2 linked regions of the Paraburkholderia bryophila genome follow. The protein of the gene in region 1 binds, or shares a complex with, the protein of each later gene. Links are inferred from orthologs where the notes say so. Each region holds a gene or a part of one and is shown in the gene's direction. Other genes may lie near its edges.

Region 1 (3,301 bases):
AGTTGAAGTGCAAGAAGCTGAGTAAGCTTTTAGCATCAAAGAAAAGCCAGGCGCCTAGCCTGGCTTTTTTGTTTTTGGGAGCCGAAAGCATGCTCGATAAATATCCGCCTATCCGCCGCGACAAAACGCCCGAGGTAGTCTGTTCGCCGTGGTCTCGTCTGCGAGAGCATGGGGCTAGGTGATACGATAACGGCACCTGAATCGTGCGTCGCCGGAGTCTGTTGTGAGCCTGAGTGTGACCTTAATTCTGACCACGGTTCCGGATGCGGCCGTCGCTCAGAAACTTGCTGCGGATGCGTTGGCCGCACGGCTATGCGCCTGCGTCACGCAACTAGGCGCTGTGCAGTCCAGTTATCACTGGCGGGGCACGATCGAGACTGCGCAAGAGATCCAGCTGCTGTTCAAGACCAGCGCCGCACGTGCGTGGGAACTTGAGCAATACATTCACGCGCATCATCCCTACGACACGCCGGAAATCCTCTCGTGGCAAGCGGCCGCATCGGCCGCGTACGGCCGGTGGATCACCGCTGAAACCCAACGTCCCCTCCATGTTTAACGGTCTTGACCGGCGTGCGCGCGTGGCGCTGCGCACCGTATTTCTGCTGCTCGCCAGCCTCATGCTCGCGCAGTTCGGCACGCTCGCCCGCGCCACGGACGACTTTCTTGACCCTGCGGTTGCCTTCAAATTCAGCGCGACGGAGAAACCTGGCGAAGTCGACGTGACCTACAAGATCGCGGACGGCTACTACATGTACCGCGAGCGCTTCGCCTTCGTGACCCGCAACGGGACGGTCGCGCTTGGTGAGCCGCAACTGCCGGCCGGCCATGTCAAGTTCGATCAGACTTTCAACAAGAACGTCGAGACGTATCGTAACGAACTGACGATCCGAATTCCGATCAAGCAAGCGGCCGGCCCTTTTGATCTGGCGGTGACGTCGCAAGGCTGCGCCGATGCTGGCATTTGCTATCCGCCGATGGAGCGCGTCTACCACGTCAGCGGCGATGCTTTGCAAGCCGCCGTGAGCACAGCGGCTCCCGCCGCTGCGCAGCAATCGCCGGCAGCCGGCACGCCTTGGTATGAGCGCGCCACGAGCGCCGACTACGCGCAGTCGCTGCTGCAAGGCGGTGGGTTCTTCGCGATCATCGGGCTCTATTTCGTCGCCGGCGCGGTGCTCAGCTTGCTGCCGTGCTCGTATCCGATGATTCCGATCCTGTCGGCGATCATCATCGGTGAAGGCGCGCGGGTCACGCGTGCCCGCGGTTTTGCTTTGTCGCTGGCGTATGTGATCGGTATGGCGCTTGTGTACACCGCGCTGGGCGTTGCCGCTGCGATGGTCGGGCAGAGTCTCGGCGCGTGGCTGCAGAACCCGTGGGTGCTCGGCGCGTTCGGCGTTCTGTTGACGATTTTTGCGCTGACGCTGATCGCGGGCTTCGACATCGCGTTGCCGCAGCGTTGGCAGGACGGTGTGTCGCGCGCATCGACGGGACGCTCCGGCGGCAAGTTCGCCGCGGTCGCTCTAATGGGCGCGTTGTCGGCACTGGTGGTCGGCGCCTGTATGACGGCGCCGCTGTTTGCCGTGCTCGCGTTCATCGCACATACCGGCGACGCCGTGCTCGGCGGCGCCGCGCTGTTCTCGATGGGCCTCGGCCTCGGCGTGCCGCTGCTGATCCTCGGGTTGGGCGCCGGCACGCTGTTGCCGCGTGCCGGCGCATGGATGGACGGCGTCAAGGTCTTCTTTGGCGTGGTGCTGCTCGCGGCTGCGCTGTGGATCGTCTGGCCGGTGCTCGGCGCGACCGCGACCATGCTGTTGAGCGCGCTCTGGCTGCTGATTGCCGCGGCGTCGCTCGGGTTGTTCTCGGCGCCGGGCGTTGAGGCGTCGGTCTGGCGTCGTTTGGGGCGCGGTTTCGGTGCGGCGCTTGCCATCTGGGCCGCGGTGCTGCTGGTCGGCTTGGCGGCCGGATCGTCCGATCCGCTGCGGCCACTTGCCGTGTTGGCCGCACGCGGCCAGGAGGCGTCTGTCGCTAATGCCTCCAATAAGCCCGGTACGGCGTCGCAGGACGATCTGACGTTCGCGTCGGTCCGCTCGTCGACGGAGCTCGACCAGGCCGTTAAAACGGCTGCCCAACCCGCCATGCTCGATTTCTATGCGGACTGGTGCGTCAGTTGCAGGGAGATGGAGAAATTCACCTTCAGCGATCCGCGTGTGCAGGCGAAATTAAAGCAGATGAATCTGCTGCGCGCCGACGTTACCGCGAACAATGCGGACGATCAAATGCTGCTCAAGCGTTTCAGCCTGTTCGGGCCGCCCGGCATTATTTTCTTCGATCAGGGCGGGAAGGAAGTGCTGCGGGTGGTTGGGTACGAGTCCGCGGATAAGTTCTTGCGCAGTCTTGACCGGGTCAGCGCGCCGGGGGCGTGAGCGAGACTGGCTTAGCTTGATGCGTGCTCGAGCGTGACGTAGCAGACGAGGCGACGACACGCCCGGGCGCTGAGTTACCTGAGGCGTAGTCCAATTCGACTCGCGTGGCGCGCCCACGAATTCTGTTCAGGGCAGCCGCATCACGCAGAATCTGAGCACGTCAGCACGTCAGCACGTCAGAACGTCAGAACGTCAGAACGTCAGAACGTCAGAACAAGAAAGCAACTGCGTCAGCCAAAAAAGGACGAACCGGTGCGATCCACGAAGATGAACAACGCCGAGCGTTACAACCGCTTCGAGAACTCATCCAAAGCCGCAGGGATTCTGATCGCCACACTTCTGCTGACGCAAGTGCTGTTTACGTCTCATGCTTTCGCCGCAAGCGAATCAACCGAACCGCAAAGCGCAACCACTTCCACGTCCGAAGTAACTCAGCGCGACGGCAAGTATTACCTCTACCAGAACGGCAAGTCCCTCAACGCCACCGGCTACGACGATCTGGAAATCGAACAACACGACAATTTCCCCGATCTCGCCGAAGCCCGGCTCGGCTCGCAATACGGATTGCTGAACGCGAAAACGGGCAAAGTCGTGCTGCCGTTCGTGTACCAAAGCGTCGAAACCGGCACGCTCGACACCATTGGCCTGATTCAGGTGCGCAAAGACGATCGGATCAGCTTCGTCCAGAGCGATGGCCGTCCGGCAAAATCTCCGAGCTACGACGCGATAGGCGAGTTCGACGAATCAGGCCAAGTCCTCGCCGAACGCGACGGCAAGTTGTTTATGCTCACGTTCAGCAATGGCCAGTTGCGAGGCGAGGACGCCGCGCCGCGATATCTGCCGAGCATCGTCTTGCCGCCCGGATTACGCGAACGCGCCAC
Region 2 (3,217 bases), 110 kb from region 1 along the record:
TATGGCGACGCGCACGCCGAACTGCATTTCTCCGCATTCCAGGCGTCGGTGCCGCAACTGGCGTGGATCGTCGAGTCGTCGGTGATCGAACGCGCGTTGGATGCGGCGCTGCGCTTCCAGCCGAATCTCACCTGGATCGACACGCGCGCGCAGGCGTTGGACTTTACCGTCGACGGCGCCAGCGTCGGTCTCGCCAACGGCAATGTGCTCGAAGCCGATCTGGTGGTGGGCGCGGACGGTGCGCATTCGTGGGTGCGCGCGCAGATCAACTCGAAGATGGACCGCCGCGACTACAAACAGACCGGCGTCGTCGCGAACTTCAAGGCCGAAAAGCCGCACGGCGAAACGGCCTACCAATGGTTCAAGGACGGCGAGATCGTCGCGCTGCTGCCCATGCCGGACGGCCATGTGTCGCTGGTCTGGTCGGCGCGCACCGAACACGCTGAAAAGCTGGTCGGGCTCGATCCGGCGCAACTCGCCGCCGAAGTGGAACGCGTAACAGGCGGCCAGTTCGGCGCGCTCGAATGCGTGACGCCCGCGCAAGGCTTCCCGCTCGCGCTGCAAACGGTCGACCGGCTGGTTGCGCCGCGCGTCGCGCTGGTTGGCGACGCCGCGCATCTGATTCATCCGCTGGCGGGCCAGGGCATGAACCTCGGCTTGCGCGACGTCGCGGCGCTCGCCGATACCGTCGCCGGCAAGGAATCGTTCCGCGATCTCGGCGACATGGTGCTGTTGCGCCGCTACGAACGCGCTCGCCGCGAAGACATTCGCGCACTGATGATCGCCACCGACGGCCTGCAAAAACTCTTCTCCGCGCCCGGCCCGTTCGCCAAGGTGCTGCGTAATACCGGCATGGCGTTCGTCGGCGCGCAACCGTTTATCAAGCGCTGGCTGGTGTCGGCCGCGCTGGGTTGAAGCATCCCGCCCGGCGCGCCGCGGCTGGCGAGACGGGTATCATGAACGGATGGGCGCCGTTCCGGTCAGACCCGAACCGTCGCAAAACGCGCACTAAGCGCGAATGAAACCAGGAATTCAGCATGAAAAAGACCTTCCGCGTGGCGGCCGCTGCGCTTGCCATCGCCGCGATCACGCTGGGCTGCTCCGCGCAGGCTGACCAGACCACCGACAAACTCAAAGCCACGCTGCAAACGCGCCTGGCCGACGTGACGATCAAGAGCGTGACGAAGTCGCCGATCGCCGGCATCTACGAAATCAACCTCGGCACGCAGATCGTCTATAGCGACGCGAACGGCGACTACCTGCTGCTCGGCGATATGGTCGACGCGAAGACCCGCAAGAATCTGACCGAAGCGCGTCTGTCGGAAACCAACCGGATCGATTTCGCGAGCCTGCCGTTCGCGAACGCGGTGAAGGTCGTGAAGGGCAACGGCTCGCGTAAGATCGCCGTGTTCTCCGATCCGAACTGCCCGTACTGCAAGCAGCTCGAAACCACGCTCAAATCGATCGATAACGTGACCGTGTACACGTTCCTGTACCCGGTGCTGTCGCCGGATTCGACCGCCAAGTCGAAGTCGATCTGGTGCTCGACGGATCGCGCCAAGGCGTGGGAATCGTGGATGCAGGATCATCAGGCGCCCACCGCCGCCGGCACCTGCGACACCGCCGCGATCGACAAGAACCTCGCGCTCGGCCACGCCATGAACGTGGACGGCACGCCGACCGTGTTCCTCGCCGACGGCCGCCGTCTGCCCGGCGCCGTGCCGGCCGACCGGCTCGACAAGGAAATGTCCGCGGTGCACTGAGCCGTACGCAGTTCGGAACATATAGAGAAGCAAGGAGGCGCGTAGTGCGCCTCCTTTCACATTCAGCCCCAACATCTCCGCCTCACACTCTCCTAATCGCCGCCGATGAAGCCGATCCGCTACACCATCGTTCCCAAGCAACCCGCCGCCCACCTGTTCGAAGTCACCGTGACCGTCGCCGATCCCGATCCGGCCGGCCAGCGTTTCATGCTGCCGGTGTGGATTCCGGGCAGCTACATGGTGCGCGAGTTCGCGCGCAACATCGTCACGCTGCGCGCCGTCAACGACGCCGGCCGCAAGGTGCGCGTCGAGAAGACCGACAAGCACACGTGGCAGGCCGCGCCGGTCAAAGGCGCGCTGACGCTGCGCTACGAGGTGTATGCATGGGATCTGTCGGTGCGCGCCGCGCATCTGGACGACACGACGGGTTTCTTCAACGGCACCAGCGTGTTTTTGTCGCCGCTCGGTCATGAAGAAGCGCAATGCGTGGTCGACATCCAGAAGCCGGACGGCGCCGCGTATCGCAACTGGCGCGTCGCGACCGCGTTGCCGGAGGCGCGCGGCACGAAGCGCTACGGCTTCGGCGAGTATCGCGCGCAAAACTACGACGAGCTGATCGATCATCCGGTGACGCTGGGTCAATTCGAGTTGGCGACCTTCGACGCGCATGGCGTGCCGCACGACATCGTGATCGCCGGCCGCGTGATCGGGCTGGACATGGCGCGACTGTCCGCCGACCTGAAGCGCATCTGCGAAGCGCAGATCGCGTTGTTTGAGCCGAAGTCGAAGAAAGCGCCGATGGACCGCTACGTGTTCATGACCCAGGCCGTCACCGATGGTTATGGTGGGCTGGAGCATCGCGCTTCGACCGCGCTGATCTGCAATCGTGGCGATCTGCCGGTGCAAGGACGCGACGCGCTCAGCGAAGGCTACCGAACCTACCTCGGCCTGTGCAGCCACGAGTATTTCCACACCTGGAACGTGAAGCGCATCAAGCCGGCGGTGTTCGCACCGTACGACCTGAACGAGGAGAACACCACGTCGTTGCTGTGGCTGTTCGAGGGCTTCACGTCTTACTACGACGATCTGATCCTCGTGCGCAGCGGGCTGATTTCGCCGGACGACTATTTCGGCCTGCTCGGCAAGGTGGTTGGCGGTGTGCTGCGCGGCAGCGGCCGCCTGAAGCAGACCGTCGCTGAGAGCTCGTTCGACGCGTGGGTCAAGTACTACCGTCAGGACGAGAATGCGCCGAACGCGATCGTCAGCTATTACACCAAGGGCTCGCTGGTCGCGCTCGCGTTCGATCTGACGATCCGCGCGCAGACCAACAACCGCAAATCGCTCGACGACGTGATGCGTCTGCTGTGGCAACGTTTCGGCCGCGATTTTTATCGCGGCAAGCCTGTCGGCGTGGAAGAAAGCGAGGTCGAAGCGCTGTTCGCGGAAGCAACCGG

The links.
Region 2: the proteins of dsbD (region 1) and GGD40_RS14725 are in contact, whole or in part, in a crystal structure (PDB 1JZD), measured with the Escherichia coli proteins. The link is inferred for Paraburkholderia bryophila from one-to-one orthologs.

What each region holds. Positions count from the first base shown.
Region 1 is NZ_JACCAS010000001.1:3,170,079-3,173,379, forward strand. What follows is about bases 1-2,984. They hold dsbD (protein-disulfide reductase DsbD), read left to right. Parts: upstream 1-548; coding sequence 549-2,420; downstream 2,421-2,984. Other genes in these bases: rplQ (50S ribosomal protein L17), read left to right, coding at 1-25; cutA (divalent-cation tolerance protein CutA), read left to right, coding at 224-556; GGD40_RS37225 (PDZ domain-containing protein), read left to right, coding at 2,673-2,984. Also shown: more of GGD40_RS37225, read left to right, coding at 2,985-3,301. UniProt on the Escherichia coli protein: Required to facilitate the formation of correct disulfide bonds in some periplasmic proteins and for the assembly of the periplasmic c-type cytochromes.
Region 2 is NZ_JACCAS010000001.1:3,282,737-3,285,953, forward strand. The notes cover bases 1-2,900. They hold GGD40_RS14725 (DsbC family protein), read left to right. Parts: upstream 1-1,037; coding sequence 1,038-1,763; downstream 1,764-2,900. Other genes in these bases: GGD40_RS14720 (UbiH/UbiF family hydroxylase), read left to right, coding at 1-915; GGD40_RS14730 (M61 family metallopeptidase), read left to right, coding at 1,869-2,900. Also shown: more of GGD40_RS14730, read left to right, coding at 2,901-3,217. UniProt on the Escherichia coli protein: Acts as a disulfide isomerase, interacting with incorrectly folded proteins to correct non-native disulfide bonds.